Regions from separate parts of the Sphingobacterium sp. lm-10 genome, predicted to be linked through region 4. Evidence: riboswitches for the same ligand, from Rfam matches in the RefSeq annotation. Region 4 holds a riboswitch; each other region holds the start of a gene.
What was found. Region 4 has a riboswitch for S-adenosylmethionine ahead of M8998_RS06015 (O-acetylhomoserine aminocarboxypropyltransferase/cysteine synthase family protein). Riboswitches for the same ligand answer to the same signal wherever they lie in the genome.

Region 1 (4,619 bases), 930 kb from region 4:
GCGAACGTAAAACCCCTGTAGTCGTCTTAGGCGAACAAGATGATACCGCTATCAGCGCGGCAAAAAAACCTATTAGATAAGTACACTTCATTTTTTTCTTTATTTTATTCCCACTCTATCGTTGCGGGCGGTTTTGAACTGATATCGTACACCACGCGGTTGATGCCTTTCACATGGTTGATGATCTCATTGGATATCTTAGCCAAAAGATCATACGGTAGATGAATCCAATCGGCAGTCATCCCATCTAGAGAACCTACTGCACGTAATGCGACTACATGTTCGTAGGTGCGCTCATCGCCCATCACTCCTACCGATTGTACTGGCAAGAAAATGGTGCCTGCCTGCCAGATTTTATCGTACCATCCTGACTCACGAAGATTACGAATGTAGATGTCATCTGCTTCTTGCAAAATTCGTACCTTTTCAGCAGTTACATCGCCCAAAATACGAATACCGAAACCAGGACCTGGAAATGGATGTCTGCCTAAGATAGTAGGATCTACTTCCAGCGTCTTTCCAACACGCCTTACTTCATCCTTGAACAACGTTCTTAACGGTTCAATGACATTCAGCTTCATATAATCTGGTAATCCACCCACATTATGGTGTGATTTGATGGTTGCCGAAGGTCCATTTACGGAGATAGACTCAATAACGTCCGGATAAATAGTACCCTGCCCAAGCCACTTCGCCTCTACACCATCCGGCAATTCTGCCTGAATTTGTTTCGCAGCATCATCAAATACATCGATGAACGATGCACCGATAATTTTACGCTTTTGCTCCGGGTCTGAAACACCAGCTAATTTGCTGTAAAATTGTTCTTTGGCGTTTACGCCTTTGATATTAAGCCCCATATGCTCGTAAGAATCCAACACTTGCTGGTACTCATTCTTACGTAATAAACCGTGATCCACGAAAAAACAGTGCAGCTTATCTCCAATAGCTTGGTGCAGCAATACGGCTGCTACGGTAGAATCCACTCCGCCAGATAAAGCCATGATGACGTGATCGTTGCCCAATTGTGCTTTCAAGTCGGCTATAGTCATTTCTACGAAGGCATCTGCTGTCCAGTCTTGTGTACAACCACAGATATTCACGACAAAGTTTTTCACCAATACCTGTCCGTCGGTACTATGCGTTACCTCCGGATGAAACTGAATTCCGTACGTACGAGTACCTTCGATATGGTAAGCTGCTACGCGTACCTTGTCGGTACTTGCGATCACGCGAAACGTAGAGGGCACTTCTTTAATGGTATCTCCATGCGACATCCACACCTGTGATTGTGTAGGAATGCCAGTCAACAATGGATTCTCCTGATCAACATATAATAAATTTGCTCTTCCGTATTCTCTAATCTCGGAAGGCAAAACCTCTCCCCCAGAATGCTGTGCCAGATATTGAGCGCCATAACAAACGCCCAGCACGGGGTAATCCCGCATCATAGCAGCGTAGTCTACTTGCGGTGCATCTTCCTGACGCACAGAGTATGGACTACCTGAAAAAATGATACCTTTAACTGTTTCATCGAAGGTAGGGATGTTATTAAATGGATGAATTTCACAGTAAACATTCAATTCGCGCACACGACGCGCGATCAACTGCGTATATTGTGACCCAAAATCGAGGATAATAATTTTTTCTGACATGGCGCAAAGTTACATATTCAGGATGAGTTTTACACGGCGAAATCTTCTTACCTTAGCATTTACACTTTTCTTAATAAGCAGATATGAAATTTGGCAGCGTTACAGACCCATCATCTATTGATTTCTCCCTTCCCAATACGCCATCAGCAACGCTGGAACTACTGAAAGCGCATCAATCAGACGCGCCGTTTGAGGTATTTGTTGGCTGTGCCAAATGGAATAAAAAAGAGCTCAAAGGATTTTACCCGCGCGGCACTAAAGATGAACTCGCGTACTATGCTACGAAATTCAATTCTATTGAATTAAACGCGACATTCTATAACTCTCCCTCCAAGGATCAGGTGCAAACCTGGAAAGACAAGACCGGAAAGGATTTTAAATTTTTCCCTAAAATTCCTCAATCTATTAGTCATTATGGCCGCTTGCTTAATACCGATGAAAAAGTAGAAACCTTTGTAGATGCCACCGTGCTATTTGAAGATAAGTTGGGAATGGCTTTTTTACAAATGCACGATAACTTTAAGCCCAAAGATTTTGAACGATTGGAGTCATTTCTGAAAAACTTCCCCGCGGGATATCCTTTAGCGATAGAAGTGCGTAATGAAGCTTGGTTTAGTGATCAAGAGGTTGCTGCGCGCTATTATTCCTTGTTGGAGAAAACAGAAAAGACCAATATCATCACCGATACCGCCGGACGTAGGGATTTATTGCACATGCGACTAACTACACCAATTGCTTTTGTGCGTTATGTGGGCGCCAACGCTCCTTCTGATTACACACGCTTAGAAGATTGGGTGAAACGCATCCGCGAATGGAGAAAGGCTGGATTACAGAAACTGTATTTCTTTATCCACCAGAACATGGAAGTCGAATCCCCCATGCTAGCAGATCATTTCATCAAACTGATAAATAAATCCTTTGACTTGAATTTGAAATTACCGAATGCTGACAAATTATTTTAAAGTTTATTTGGAGATTAACGAATACTCTACTAAGTTTGTAGAGTATTCAGAATTGCCTGACGCAATACCAACCGAGTTCGCAGAACCGCGGTGGTTTTTATAATACGGGATTCATTCCAAAACAGATTATATTGCCGTTCTGAATACGATTGATGGTTTCACCTTTAATAATTGTATTGTATGCAAACTCCAAACGAACTGTACCAGCATTTGGTTCAAAATTTTCACCACTATTCCGTCAAGGAGCTCGTTAACTTGAATAACGATCTCGTCCGAAACAAATCCTGGGGTACACAAAAAGCAGCTTTTAGAACTGCCGTATTGAACAGTCTTGCGCGTAAAGGCGTAGATCTGTCGCGCATCGTATCTCACGACGATGGGTTTACCACTATTCAGCTAGTACCCGTTGAGTTGGGTGACGACAACACCTTAATTCCGCTTGCCTGTTAGTTATGAACCCGTGTTTATTGATGCGTAATGGCATAAAGTGCAAAAGTTCCTAACCAGTGTGAGCCCATGTAATCGTCTTCCTTGGTAAGGTTTGGTAAAGAAAAAGCCATGTGCTCATCGGCGATTGTACGCAGATGTGCTAACGCCGGAACTTGATGCGCAATGCCATACAGACAGGCTGCACGACTATAGTTTAGGCCATCTAGGTGGACTAGCTGACCGTCGGTGCGATCTTTCACAATAGCAGGTTTCAACTGAAAATCAGCTTCATACATTTGCGGCAGAAAGGCATGAAGCCAGGTTTCATATGCTTCTCTATCTAAAACTTTGCTCATCAGATAGGCTTCCTCCAGACAAGGCGAAAGAAAGTCTGAACCACTCGGCTCATAAGAAAAGTCACAGTTTTTATCCTCTTTATATAGGCGAGTAGCATGTTCTGCAATAATATCGGCTAATGCTTCGTCTTCAACCGTCAATGCGTAATCGTACATCAATGACAGACCAAAAGCGGTATTGTCATGCTTTCCACTACGGATGGGATAAACTAACTTAGGCAAGTAATCCAACAACTTACCTCGCAGAAGATCGACCATGGGTTGCAAAGATCTGCTCCATCGCTGGGCATCGGCATCGTCCCATGTTACCAACTCTTCCTGCAACTTAAATAACCAAGCCCAACCATAAGTACGCTCAAATGAGAGGTTGTTTTTATCTTCAAAGAAAGCCTTCTCAATAGCCGCGTTCTCATCCGTGATTAGCGCATTCAATGTGCTACGCACCGCACCGTCTTGATCCAGGTTATCGAAAGATTTCATCAATTTGATGATAGACCAATAGCCATGTACCGATGAGTGCCAATCAAAACATCCGTAAAAAATAGGTCGCAATGCACGCGGTGGTTTAAGATCAGCATCGCCTCCTAAAGACTGCCCCAATTTATTGGGGTATTCTACCGTAATACAATGGACCGGCATATCAAAAATAGTCTTCGCCTGCTGTTGGCTCAAAGCAAATTTTGGAGTTGGCTTTTCAGTCGCGACTGCTTTTTTGTCGTTAGTTTGGTTATTCTGGCAGGAAAACAAAAAGCTACTGGCAAATAGGAACAAGATTAAGAAAGCGAACTTACCTATTGTATCACGTATGATCATGTATTAAATCTATAATATAAATAATGAAACACTAAAGATAGTAAATTCAGTGATGTGTACAGAAAGGCCTACTCAATATTTTACTTTAATGGATAGTATCTATTTAGCAACTATGACACCTTAATAAACGATGATAAATCGAATGTTATAGTTGAAACCAATAACCTTTACGGCACGCTATTTGGCAGATTTATATTTTTTAATAGGACGATACAAATAACAATATGACATTTCAGGAAATAATAAACAGTGATAAGCCCGTATTAGTAGACTTCTTTGCCGAATGGTGTGGGCCATGTAAAATGATGCCGCCCATCTTAGAAGAATTAAAGCAACGTGTCGGTGACGAAGCCAATATTATCAAAATAGATGTAGACAAAAATCCAACCGCAGCGGCGGCGTAT
Region 2 (4,619 bases), on a different contig from region 4:
GTCGAATAAGGCACTATTTCATCTACATACTCACATCCTCTTAATTGTATGTACCGTTCTACGACTGTTTGTGTAGGCGCATTCTTTTCGGGGCGATCCAGTGTTGGATCCATCTGCAAACCGCAGATCAAATAGTCGCACTGCCTTTTAGCTTCAGCCAACATCATGATATGCCCAGCGTGCAATAAGTCGAAAGTAGAAAAGGTAATGCCGACTCGTGGCCCAGGATTGTAATCTTTATTCTTATTTTTTTCCATAGTGTATTGTACGTATAATTTCGCTTAGTTAAACTATTAATTTTTTAGTGAGCCTTTCATATGAATGTTAAGAAAGTGGATGAATAGTCACATTCGCACTGCGCCTTTACATCAAAAAATATGCCACCGGCTATCTAGAAACCCCAATTATAGCCTCGCGTCGACGACTTCGCGAGCGATAACGCCCTTAATATCAAAAACAACGACGCGCTCTTTACAAAATCCAGTCAAATCCAACCTCAAAAACTCTTGATGTGCAACCGCCAATATAATGGCGTCATAACCTCCAAACTGTAGTGCCTCATCTATTGATTTCAACCTCAACCCATACTCATGCTGCACCTCTGCAACACTCGCCCAAGGATCTACAATATCTGCTTTCACCCCATAGTCCTCTAACGCGGCATGAAGATCCTTCACCTTGGTATTGCGGATATCTGGACAATTTTCTTTAAAAGTGACACCGAGTATTAAAGCATTCGCACCCTTAACAGCGATATCCTTTCTGATCATTAGCTTTACCACTTTGGAGGCAATGAATTCTGCGACAGAGTCATTAACCCGTCTACCAGAGAGAATAACATTTGGATGATAGCCCAACTGAACCGCTTTATGTGCTAAATAATAGGGATCTACCGAGATACAGTGCCCACCAACCAAGCCAGGTTTGTAGGGAAGAAAATTAAACTTCGTCCCAGCGGCAGCTAATACATCTTGTGTATCAATACCCACCCGATCAAAGATTAAAGCGAGTTCATTGACAAAAGAAATATTCACATCACGTTGCGCATTTTCAATTGCTTTGGAAGCCTCCGCCACCTTAATGCTAGGAGCTTTGTGCGTACCCGCGTGAATAATGATTCGATACAACTGATCTATCTCTTCCGCTATAGCCGAAGTAGATCCAGAGGTGACTTTTTTTATGGTAGTCAACGTGTTTACCTTGTCCCCAGGATTGATCCGTTCTGGAGAATATCCTGCAAAAAAATCTTCGTTAAATATCAATCCAGATTCCCGCTCTAGAATCGGCACGCAGTCCTCTTCTGTACAGCCTGGGTACACCGTGGATTCGTAGATTACGATGTCGCCTTTTTTCAACACCTTTCCTATCATGCGCGTTGCATGACGCAAAGGTCTTAGATCAGGCGCATTGAATTCATCGATTGGCGTAGGAACGGTGACAATGTAGATAGAGCAACCGCGAAGATCTTCCACTGCAAAGGATGCTGTATAGCCCTTTTGCCCTTCTGTATCCACAATAAGTTGAAGCGCTGATCGTAGCATCTCAGGATTTGCTTCTTTAGTACGATCGATCTCCTGGTTCAGTTCGCTAACGCGCGCTTCATCAATATCAAACCCTACTACTTGCGTGTGGGAAGCAAACGCCAATGCCAGGGGCAACCCGACGTATCCTTGTCCGATAACGGCTATCTTCTTCATTCTCCACGAAAGTACTAAATAGTCTGATAATTCAGAAAATTGAAAATCCGTAATGTGATCCTTATTCTATTACGGGTTCATTTCTCGTTCCATCTTCTGTGCCTCTTTTTCGGCAACAATCCTCCGCAAACCAGAGCTGGAAAACCGATGATCTCTGCTATTGTAATAAAGCTCAATGCCCTTCTGTTCGCAGTATTCTCTTCCTGTAAAGTTTTTCTCCTGGTATTCATCCCCCACAATACGCACATCTAACTTAAAGGATCGTAAGATATCTTCCAAATCTTGCTCTGTAGAATAGGGGACAATTTCATCTACATATTGGCACCCTCGAAGTTGTATGTATCGCTCTACTACAGTTTGTGTAGGCGCATTCTTCTCCGGCCGGTCTAACGTAGGGTCCATCTGTAAACCGCAGATCAGGTAATCACATTGTCGTTTGGCTTCTGCCAACATCATGATATGCCCGGCATGCAACAAGTCGAATGTGGAGAAGGTAATGCCAATGCGTGGGCCAGGATTGTAATCGGAGGGATTGTTATTTTCCATGTTGATACGAGATAGTATGTTTGTATCCACAAGGATAATTGATTTTTTCATTATCCTATGTACATCTAACGATAACAGCCGTGGACAAAAGGTGGACAAATTTTGATCATCAATTAAAATCATTCTGCATTTTGTTATCCCACACGCTTTTCCCATATTTGTGATTGCTTATAGAGAAAGGCTGAGGGATTAGACCCGCGGACGCCTTAGCAACCTGACGCATGTCAAGGTGCTACAATCTACCCTCCATAGTGAAGGGAATGATAAGCGGCCATAGGCATATGTCGGCACCATTTCTCTGCAAGCCTTCCATTCAAGAAACACATACGTATGAAGATCATTGATCATATCAAGAATGCACAAGGAAAAACGCTGTTTTCTTTCGAGTTGTTGCCTCCCGCAAAAGGCCAGGGAATTCAAAACATATTTCAGACGATGGATGAGTTGATGGAATTCAAACCTCCCTTTATCGACGTCACATACCATCGGGAAGATTACTTATACAAACAACATCCAAACGGGTTATTGGAGCGTGTATCTTATCGTAAACGGCCGGGTACGGTGGCCATTTGTGCAGCTATCATGAATAAGTATAAGGTAGATGCGGTGCCACACTTGATTTGCGGCGGATTTACCAAAGAGGAAACAGAGAACGCCTTGATTGATCTTGATTTCCTTGGCATAGATAATGTGCTAGTACTTCGGGGCGACGCACGGAAGGGCGATGCCGATTTTATCCCTACCGAAGGTGGGCATGCTTATGCCACAGACCTATTGAAACAGGTTCGGGATATGAATGAAGGAAAATACTTACATGAGGATATCACCACTTCTTCAAAAACCGATTTTTGCATAGGGGTAGCAGGGTATCCAGAGAAGCATTTTGAAGCTCCAAATTCGCAAACAGACTTTAAATGGTTGAAGAAAAAGGTGGATATGGGAGCCGAATTTATTGTAACACAGATGTTCTTCAACGTTGAGCGCTATAAAGAGTTTGTTACCAAATGTCGTGAGCATGGTATCCACGTGCCTATTATCCCTGGTTTAAAGCCATTAACTACAAAAAAACAACTCATCACGCTACCCCGTATATTTCACTTGGATATACCAGAGGAGTTATCTGAGGCTGTCGATAGCTGCAAGAACAATGCAGAGGTGCGGAAGATAGGTGAAGAATGGTTAGTACAGCAGTGCCGCGAACTCATCGCTTTCGGTGCACCAGTGCTCCACTTTTATACGATGAGTAATCCAGGTCCTACCAAAAATATTGTCCAGCAACTTGCTTAGGCATTTTACGCTTAGTGTAAAAGGAGACTTTTCTAAAAAAGACATTTAAGACCGAAAAAATACATCATTGCGAGGTAGCATAACGTTCGAGCTTTCGTTTTTTGACCTTCCCTTAGTTGGGAAATGGAGCATTAAAACAACACAATGCTTTCAATAACAATTACTTAAATTAAATAAAGCACGAAGACTTTGGCATACGTAACAAATACATCACTGGTAAACAATCATTCGTGATCCCTGTTTACTTAACTGTATGGTCAAACATCTACCTAAAACAATAGCCATCGTAGGATCGGGAGCAAGCGGCGTAGCCTGCTTCATACAACTGGTACAAAAACACATCACGAAAGGAAACCCGTTTCCACTCTCTATTACTCTATTTGAGAAACGGAAAGAATTCGGCGATGGACTGGCATTTGGCACGGAACAACAAGGTCATTTGTTAAATACGAAAGCAGGACTTATGGGTATTTTTCCAAAAGAGCGCATGCATTTCGTACAATGGATGCATCAAAATAGTGATAAAATTGGAGAAACATATCCTCAGGTAAGTACACATCCAGACAGCTATCCGCCGCGTATGCTGTATGGAAATTATGTACAGGCCATGTTGGATAAATACAAAGCATGGGGACTTAAAGCGGGTATCGACATCCAGACAAGACCCACCGAGGCAGTTTCAGCCGATATTACTCCAGAAAATACAGTAATGCTTCATACAGCAGACCAGCGTAAGGTAGCGTTTGACTATGTCATTCTGGCAACGGGTAATCCACAGTCTGCTACTTTTGCGAAGCTAAAATCCAGTGATAACTTTTTCTGCTCGCCTTGGCCAACCAGCCGATTATTGAAAAAAATAAAAGATAAGCAGGCTCGAGTGAGTATTGTAGGAAGCAGCCTTACAGCTATTGACGCACTGATTACACTGGTAGACAACGGGCATGAAGGGCCGATTCAATTTTTCTCCTTGACCGGCTTATTACCTCGTGTACAGACACCGTCGGAAATCCCATATGAACGCAAGGTGCTGACACTGTCCAACATACGCAGTATCATCCGAGAGCAGCAACGAACGTTGCGTATCATCGA
Region 3 (4,619 bases), on a different contig from region 4:
GAAGTTATTCTGGCAGAACAAATTGCCTTGCAAGATGAGATCAATAAGCTTAGGGTGAAAAACTTCGATGCGCGAGATCGCTATAGAAACGAAGAAGAAGACCTAAAAAGAAATTTTCCAAATGCGGCCTACGTCAGTAACGCATTCTTCGAAACGTATGTACGAAGGAAGGATTATCACCAACTGATTACTTTTTCTATTGAGAAAAGCTACGATATTCAAGACCCTACTTTACCCACTATATCTACGGTGGTAGGCGCCAGTAAACGTGTTTCCGAAATTTCTGCTCGAGATGACAGCACACGCTTCATCATTCCTATTGTGAATGATGCTACACTCCAAGTGCACTCATTTGCCTGGGCTACCTTGCCTCCTACCGAGGATAAATCTACTCTAATACGCTTACAAGAAGTAGAACAAGAACTGAAAAACCTGAATTTCAGAAAACTCTCTGTAGCCACTAACCTCTATGATACCGTAGCCATCTTAGGGGGTAAAGACAGTAAAGTTATCGAAGATATTACAGCGAGCATCGCTATGTCGAAGCGCCCGTTGAAAGAAAGGATTAATGCAGACTTGGCTATGAGTTATTTGGAGGAAGAATTACACATTCGCGGGATCGTGTCTCCTTTTTTGATGCAGATCAGACCCAACCCTAGTGCTGCGCTTATCATTCAGGCTGGTTCGCATTTAGAAGACCCGGTACGTTTGACAGATGCTATGGAATACAGCACTGCTTTGTTCCAAGGCGATCAAGGAAAATCTCCCGGTTTATTGTCTATATACTTCCCATACAAAGAGAGCCATATTGCCGGGAACATGAGTTTTATGGTGATTGCCGTGCTCGCTTTATTGTCGTTACTAGTTGGCTGCTTTGCCTACACACTCACGATCATTTTTAGGCAGAAGAAAATATCGGAGATGAAGACAGACTTCATCAACAACATGACGCACGAGTTCAAAACACCGGTGGCTACGATCATGATTGCGAGCGAATCGCTTCGAGACAAAGAAATTGCCTCCAACGAAAACCGGGTCAATAAGTTGGCTAATATCATCTATGATGAGAATATACGGTTAGGTTCACATATTGAGCGTGTATTGAACATAGCACGCCTTGAGAAAGAAAACCTGAATATCGAGCGTACTAAAGTACCTATTAACGCGCTTATGTCTGACGTGCTGGAAAGCATGCACCTGCAATTGGAGAAAGCTGGCGGAAACTTACAGGTGGACTTATCCGCTACGCACGATGTGGTGATTGGTGATGAGCTGCATCTTTCTAATGTGATGTTCAATTTACTAGACAATGCCATTAAATATAGCAAAGACACTCCGGACATAACCGTTCGTACCTACAGCACCAAAAACAGCATAACCTTATCCGTTGCAGATAAAGGAGTCGGGATGTCGAAGGATCATCAGGAAAAAATATTTGATCAATTTTACCGAATACCAACAGGGAATATTCACAATGTAAAAGGCTTCGGGTTGGGGCTAAGTTATGTCAATAACATCATCAAGATCCTCAATGGCAAGATCTCTGTAAAAAGCGAACGAGATAAAGGCACACAATTTGAGGTGACTTTACCACTCCACAGTACCGATAGCACAAGCAGAGCTTGATTATTAATATACATTAAAACAAATTTATGTCTCAAAAAATACTACTAGCAGAAGACGATCCCAATCTTGGCGATCTCTTGAAAGATTACCTCGAACTCAAGGGTAAATTTGATGTCGTACTGTGCAAGGATGGCATGGAAGCATTGGAAGCATTCCGCAAGGATGAATTTGATCTGTGCATTTTCGATGTTATGATGCCAAAAAAAGACGGCTTCTCTTTGGGGAAAGATGTGCGCAAAGTGGATCAAACAGTGCCAATTATCTTTGCCACAGCCAAAGGAATGATGGAAGACAAAACCCAAGCATTTGAATTGGGTGGTGATGACTATATTACGAAGCCGTTTCGTGTAGAAGAGCTGTTGTTGCGCATCAACGCCCTGCTTAAACGTTCGTCTCGCGATAAAGATGATGAAACACCAGACAAGTTTGAGATTGGTGGTTATTTCTTTGATTATACCAGTCAAGTGATCTCCTATAAGGGGCAGCAGCAGAAGTTATCTACTAAGGAGGCCGAACTGTTGCGTCTGCTTTGTCTCAAGAAGAATGATGTGTTGACGCGCGAAGAAGCGTTGGTGAAGATCTGGCATGACGACAACTATTTCACCGGTAGAAGCATGGATGTATTCCTGAGTAAGCTTCGGAAATATCTTAAAGAAGATCCGAATGTGGAAATCGTAAATGTGCATGGCAAAGGATACAAGCTTTTGGTCAGCTAGCTGATTATTTGCGTCCTCTTTTCTCTAGAAATTTGGATTTTATACTTTTGTTATCTAAGTTTGTGATGCTTATAGAGAAAGGCAGAGGGAATAGACCCGTTGAAGCCTTGGCAACCTGTCACTTGGACAAGGTGCTACATTCTACTCTTACCCTGTACGGGAACAATAAGAGAAAGATAAGCTGAAGTCACTGTTTCTGGTGCCATTCTCTAATAGCAAAGTATTACATCCGAAAAAAATTAGAGAAATAAAACTATGTTAACGACAAACAACTTAGGTTATCCAAGAGTAGGACCATTCCGCGAATTGAAAAAGGCGAATGAAGCTTACTGGGCTAAAAAAATCACCCAAGAGGAACTTCTAAATACAGCAAAAAGCATTCGTGAAGCTAACTGGAAATTACAACAGGAGAATGGCTTTACCTTAATCCCGTCCAATGATTTTTCCTTTTATGATCAAGTATTGGATTTATCCCTTACGATCGGAGCAGTGCCTGCGCGCTATCAATCGCTTTTAAATAAGATTGACGGAGAATACAGTTTAGATCTATATTTTGCGTTAGCAAGAGGTTTCCAGGCAGAAGGTGTTGATGTGACGGCCATGGAAATGACGAAATGGTTCGACACCAACTACCATTACATGGTTCCCGAATTCACCAAAAATCAGGAATTCAAATTAACTTCTGAAAAATTCTTAAAAGAATACAACGAGGCGAAGTCATTAGGCATTGAAACGAAGCCAGTATTAATTGGCCCCATCACCTACCTTTTATTAGGAAAAGAAAAAGAAGAGGGTTTTGATCGTATCGATCTAATCGAGCGTTTATTGCCAGTATACGAAGAGATCGTTTCCAAATTGGCGGCGGCTGGTGCACAATATATCCAAATTGATGAGCCGTACCTGGCGTTGGATATCGACGAAAAAGTAAAAGGTTTGTATAAAATGGTATTTGAGAAATTAAATGCCGCAGCGGGCGACACCAAACTGATCGCAACAACGTATTTTGAAGCGTTAAAAGATAATGAAGATTTGGCGTTGAACCTTCCAGTACACGCCTTACATATCGACTTGGTACGCGGTGAAGATCAATTGGATACCATCTTGGCAAAAGTTCCTGCTTCTCTAACTCTTTCATTAGGTGTGGTAGAAGGCCGTAATATTTGGAAAAATGATTACGAAAAATCATTAGGCAAAATCCAACAAGCAGTAGATACATTAGGGAAAGACCGTGTTTGGATAGCACCAGCGTCTTCTTTATTGCATGTACCATTTGACTTGGACAATGAGAAAAACGAAGAATCTCTTCCTGCCGAGGTTAAAAATTGGCTAGCATTCGCTAAGCAGAAATTAGCAGAAGTAAAAGACCTAGCTGTATTGGCTGACGGGGAGGTAGATGCAGAGACAGAAAAACGTTTCGAAAGCAACAAAGCGGCCGCAGAAAGCCGTCGTACTTCTCCATTGATCCACAAACCAGAGGTAAAAACACGTACCAGCAACATCACAGACGATGATGCAAAACGTACTTCCTTATTTGCAGATCGGAAATCAGCACAACAAGAAAAATTCAATCTTCCTGCTTTCGCAACCACGACAATCGGTTCATTCCCACAAACAAAAGACGTACGTAAATGGCGTGCTGATTTGAAAAAAGGAGCCATTTCTCAGGAAGAATACGATAAAGCTATTGCGGAAGAAACCGAAAACACCATTCGTCTTCAAGAACAATTAGACATCGACGTATTAGTACATGGTGAGTTCGAGCGTAACGACATGGTGGAATATTTCGGTGAGCAATTGGCGGGATATGCTTTCACGCAGTACGGCTGGGTACAATCTTATGGTTCACGCTGTGTGAAACCTCCAGTTATCTATGGTGATGTGTACCGCCCGCAAGATATGACAGTTCGTTGGTCTTCTTATGCACAATCCTTGACAGAGCGTCCGGTAAAAGGTATGTTAACAGGTCCGGTAACGATCTTGCAATGGTCATTCGTTCGTAACGATCAACCGCGCTCTACGACAACCTATCAAATCGCCTTAGCAATCTTAGATGAAGTGCAAGCTTTGGAAAAAGCAGGGATCAAAATTATCCAAATTGATGAGCCTGCTATTCGTGAGGGATTGCCTTTGCGTAAAGCAGATCAAAAAGATTACTTGAACTGGGCGGTACGTGCTTTCCGTGTTTCTTCATCCAACGTGGAAGATGATACACAGATCCACACACACATGTGTTACTCTGAATTCAATAATGTGATTGAAGATATCGCGGCAATGGAT
Region 4 (4,619 bases):
ACCGTAGCGAGTACGGACGACCAGATTCCAAATTCTCCTCCTGGCACATTTTGACATACTCTTTTATCGCAGGCGGGAAGTTGATAAAGTTACCTTGATTAATCGAATAGGTATTGCCATTTTCGGGAATACGCATCATCGGGTGTGACAAGCAAAATTCGCCAATACTGGGGTCTAATGTAAAACCGTTTACTCCATGACCAGTAGTGTACACTAACATCGTCGATGAGCCATACAGTACATAGCCGGCAGCCACTTGATGCACACCTTGCTGTAATACATCTTCTTCGGATACGCGGCCCGACGAAGATTTACGACGATAAATAGAGAATATTGTTCCTATCGAAATGTTGACATCAATATTGGAAGATCCATCGAGGGGGTCAATACATACAATGTATTTACCCTCCGATGATAGATCCAACCCCTCTTCATGTTCTTCGGAAGCAATGTAGCAACATTCTCCACCGCGCTTCAGCGCTGAGATAAACTCCTTGTCGGCTAATACATCCAACTTCTGCTGTTCTTCGCCCTGTACATTGAACTGTCCGTAAGGACCAAGAATTTCAGCAAGCCCGGCTTTATTGACCTCCCTATTTACCACTTTCGCAGCAATACCAATATCCCGTAGCAAACGGGAAAGCTCTCCCTTGGCAAACGGAAACTCTTCCTGCTTTTCAATGATGAACTGCCCTAAGGTTTTAAATTCCATAATGTAAGATCGCGCCGATTTAGTAGGTGTATTTCTGATAGTTTTTTTCAAACAGGTCTTTTAATTCCTGTGCTTTGTGCGTGTAGCTTTCCGCATCTTGCCAAAGAGATTGAGGATTCAAAATGGTATCTGGCACGAGTGGACAAGCGGTTGGCATCGAAAGATCAAAAACCGGGTGCTGTACATAATGCTCATCTTTCAATGCACCTGACATCGCGGCACGGATCATAGCACGTGTGTGATATAGCGGGATACGGCGTCCCACACCATATGGCCCTCCTATCCAGCCTGTATTTACTAACCAAACTTGTGTAGAAGAATCCTGTTGCAATCGATCACGCAACATTTCAGCATAGCGCCTTGCATGTAGCGGCAAGAATGCTTGACCAAAACAAGCGGAAAAGGTAGCCACGGGCTCTGCAATTCCTACCTCGGTACCCGCCACTTTCGCGGTGTATCCATTTAGAAAGTAATACATCGATTGCTCCACCGTAAGCTTGGATAATGGCGGCAACACGCCAAAAGCATCTGCCGTCAGAAAAAATATGTGCTTTGGCGAAGCGGAGTGATTGATCTTTACCACATGTGGTATGTAATTGATAGGGTATGACACCCGTATATTTTCTGTGACAGCGCTATTTTCGTAATCCAGATAGCGACTTTCTGGCATGTAAAGCATATTTTCTGTTAATGCCCCAAACCGCACAGCACCAAATATATCGGGTTCGCTTTCGACTTTTAGGTTGATGCATTTGGCGTAACAACCTCCCTCTAAATTGAAGATTCCTTCGTCCGACCAACCATGCTCATCATCACCAATCAGATAACGATCGTGATCTGCAGACAAGGTGGTTTTCCCTGTGCCAGATAAACCGAAAAACAAGGCTGTTTCTCCATTTTTACCTGTATTAGCCGAGCAATGCATTGGAAAGACACCATGATCTTGTGGCAACACAAAATTCATCATAGAAAACATGCTCTTTTTGATTTCTCCTGTATATGCCGTTCCAATGATTAGCACTTTACGCCGGGTAAAATCAAGCACCACCGCATTCGATGCTCGAAGACCCAGTTCCTCATAATTTTCGATTTTTAATAGAGATGCCACCCACACCGTCCAATCCTTTTGCTGTTCCACTTCTTGCTTAGGAAGGAACATATTACTGATAAACAAATCTTGTGCAGCCAGCTCCGTCGCAAAGTGAATTCTCCTGCTATATTTAGCATACGTTGCGATATTTGCCGTGCGTGTATAAAGTGATTTGCAAGAATCTAAATAAACTTTCACTTGTTGTTCAAGTGCCTCAAATACACTCGGATTGACGGGTTGATTGGTATCATTCCAATGCACCGTATCCTCCGTGACTTCATCACGCACCAGATAGCGATCACGAGGAGAGCGTCCTGTAAAAGTTCCTGTCATAATATTCAGCGCACCGGAAGCAGAAAGTGTCGCTTCCTTATTCAAAATGGCATGCTCAATTAATTCGGCGGGTGTTAACTCACTAAACACCTCACCTTTAGGCTCTAAAGCAAGTTCAATTTGGTAGTCTTGAAGAATTTTTTGCATTACAGTTTATTCGTTTGATTTTATGAAACAAAATTAACCATAAACCAATTGTCGGGAAATTATAAAAACGCTTATTGTAGCAAATACACATGGATAAAAACCTGTATATCAACTAATTAAATTGATGATTAAAATAATTTAAATGCTAAAACATTTTAGCCTATTTTAACAACAATATTCATCTTCAAGGCACTAAACAAAAGGAGTTGGAGATGCGGATAAACAACTCCCAATACACTTGATTAACCAACTTTAATAGTATCTCAGCTAGGAAACATTTCCAAAAAGATTTGATCATATATTTGCATGGCTGTACAAAAACCCTATATTTGCTATGTATATCATTCGATAATACAAATCAACACCTACACCAAAGCGATCAGGTCTTGATTTATAAAGAAGCGGCGAGAGACTGGCTCGATGACCCGCTGGCAACCAACAACAGAGCGTTGAAAAGGTGCCAATTCCTGTCCAAAACCATGTTTTGGAGTATATAAATAATAGAACAGATGAACGAAAAAATCAACTTATTCCCTTCTTCGGAAGATCGTCCACACTTAATTTCTACAGCGATTTGTCATTGGCTGCAATTGGTTGCTTGCCACTCACGAATGCGATAGTCGTTTTTTGTGATTAGTCTTAAGCGATGACCTGTACATCGATTTGGCCTACCGCAACCTATAAACGACTCTTTCCTTTCGTACAGACTAATCCTGATTTTATGTTCCACAATAATTAAGTTACTATGGCCTACAAAAAACCGTTACAATTTGAAACCCTGCAAATACATGCAGGACAGGAAGCCGATCCCACTACTGGGGCACGCGCACTCCCGATATATCAAACCTCATCTTACGTTTTTAACAACGCAGAACATGGCGCCAACCTTTTTGCATTGAAGGAGTTTGGAAATATTTACACTCGGATTATGAATCCGACAACGGATGTCTTTGAAAAGAGAATAGCAGCGCTGGAAGGTGGCTTAGCGGCAGTGGCGGTTTCTTCCGGCCAAGCAGCCCAATTTATCGCACTGAATAATATCCTAGAAAGCGGAGATAATTTTGTGGCGAGCTCCCATCTCTATGGCGGCACATTCAATCAATTTAAAGTTGCCTTTAAAAGGCTAGGCATTGAAGTACGCTTTGCAGACCAGGGTGATCCAGACGAATTTGAGAAATTAATTGATGACCGTACCAAAGCGCTTTATGTAGAAACCATCGGAAACCCCGCATATAGCATTCCTGACTTCGAACGTCTTTCTGCCCTATCCAAAAAACATGACCTTCCTATTGTGGTAGACAATACCTTTGGTGCAGGCGGTTATCTTTTCAAGCCTTTAGAATATGGTGCTCACATTGTAGTGGAGTCAGCCACGAAGTGGATCGGCGGCCACGGCACGACCATTGGTGGCGTGATTATCGATGGTGGCAATTACAATTGGGGTAATGGTAAGTTCAAGCAATTTTCTGAGCCATCCGAGGGTTATCATGGGCTAATCTTCTCGGAAGTGTTTGGAGAAAATAGCAACTTTGGCAATATACAGTTTGCCATCCGGGCGCGCGTAGAGGGATTGCGTGACTTCGGCCCTGCCCTCTCCCCTTTCAATTCTTTCTTGCTGACACAGGGATTGGAAACACTTTCATTGCGCGTACAGCGGCATGTGGATAATGCGCTGGAAATTGCCCAATGGCTTGAAAACCATGCACAGGTAGAATCTGTAAGTTATCCCGGACTGAAGAGCCATCCCTATCATGATGCCGCCCAAAAGTATTTAAAAAATGGCTATGGCGCGGTATTGTCTTTTACTATTCGCGGAGGTAGTACCAAAGCCAACGAGTTTATCAATGCTTTAGAATTGGTCAGTCATCTGGCGAATGTTGGCGATGCGAAAACGGTCATCATACACCCTGCTACAACCACACACCAACAGCTAAGTACGGCAGAACAACAACGCTCTGGCGTATACCCAGGTGTCCTTCGATTATCTGTAGGAATCGAACATATTGACGACATCAAAGCTGATCTGGAACAAGCTTTTGAAGCACTATAAATTTGCGTAACTAAAAAACAATTTGATATAAAATGAGTGAAAAATTAACGATTGGGATGTTTGGATTTGGAGTAGTTGGCCAAGGACTGTACGACATTATCAAAACCAAAGATCTAAATCTAGAAATAAAGAAATTTGTCATTAAAAACCCAACGAAACAACGATCGCTTCCTGAACACCTTTTTACGACCGATGCAGACAGCGTGTTGAATGATCCAGAAATAAATACGATACTGGAACTTATTGATGATGCCGATGCTGCTTTTGAAATCACAAAACGCGCATTG

Region 1: linked by a shared signal. The riboswitch ahead of M8998_RS02210 (5-oxoprolinase) and the one ahead of M8998_RS06015 (O-acetylhomoserine aminocarboxypropyltransferase/cysteine synthase family protein) in region 4 are both predicted to bind S-adenosylmethionine.
Region 2: linked by a shared signal. The riboswitch ahead of metF (methylenetetrahydrofolate reductase [NAD(P)H]) and the one ahead of M8998_RS06015 (O-acetylhomoserine aminocarboxypropyltransferase/cysteine synthase family protein) in region 4 are both predicted to bind S-adenosylmethionine.
Region 3: linked by a shared signal. The riboswitch ahead of metE (5-methyltetrahydropteroyltriglutamate--homocysteine S-methyltransferase) and the one ahead of M8998_RS06015 (O-acetylhomoserine aminocarboxypropyltransferase/cysteine synthase family protein) in region 4 are both predicted to bind S-adenosylmethionine.

Annotation. Positions count from the first base shown of each region.
Region 1 is NZ_JAMJWC010000001.1:580,130-584,748, reverse strand. It holds gene M8998_RS02225 (ABC transporter substrate-binding protein) at 1-91, opposite strand, end outside; gene guaA (glutamine-hydrolyzing GMP synthase) at 105-1,655, opposite strand; gene M8998_RS02215 (DUF72 domain-containing protein) at 1,739-2,617, shown strand; SAM-I-IV-variant riboswitch at 2,655-2,751, shown strand; gene M8998_RS02210 (5-oxoprolinase) at 2,798-3,067, shown strand; gene M8998_RS02205 (DUF2891 domain-containing protein) at 3,082-4,215, opposite strand; gene trxA (thioredoxin) at 4,440-4,619, shown strand, end outside.
Region 2 is NZ_JAMJWC010000002.1:405,160-409,778, reverse strand. It holds gene M8998_RS11755 (adenylyltransferase/cytidyltransferase family protein) at 1-257, opposite strand, end outside; gene M8998_RS11750 (nucleotide sugar dehydrogenase) at 405-1,697, opposite strand; gene M8998_RS11745 (adenylyltransferase/cytidyltransferase family protein) at 1,767-2,294, opposite strand; SAM riboswitch class I at 2,409-2,513, shown strand; gene metF (methylenetetrahydrofolate reductase [NAD(P)H]) at 2,574-3,530, shown strand; gene M8998_RS11735 (FAD/NAD(P)-binding protein) at 3,784-4,619, shown strand, end outside.
Region 3 is NZ_JAMJWC010000002.1:602,191-606,809, reverse strand. It holds gene M8998_RS12600 (sensor histidine kinase) at 1-1,626, shown strand, start outside; gene M8998_RS12595 (response regulator transcription factor) at 1,653-2,342, shown strand; SAM riboswitch class I at 2,409-2,525, shown strand; gene metE (5-methyltetrahydropteroyltriglutamate--homocysteine S-methyltransferase) at 2,598-4,619, shown strand, end outside.
Region 4 is NZ_JAMJWC010000001.1:1,514,901-1,519,519, forward strand. It holds gene fbp (class 1 fructose-bisphosphatase) at 1-715, opposite strand, end outside; gene pckA (phosphoenolpyruvate carboxykinase (ATP)) at 732-2,282, opposite strand; SAM riboswitch class I at 2,671-2,782, shown strand; gene M8998_RS06015 (O-acetylhomoserine aminocarboxypropyltransferase/cysteine synthase family protein) at 3,028-4,332, shown strand; gene M8998_RS06020 (homoserine dehydrogenase) at 4,365-4,619, shown strand, end outside.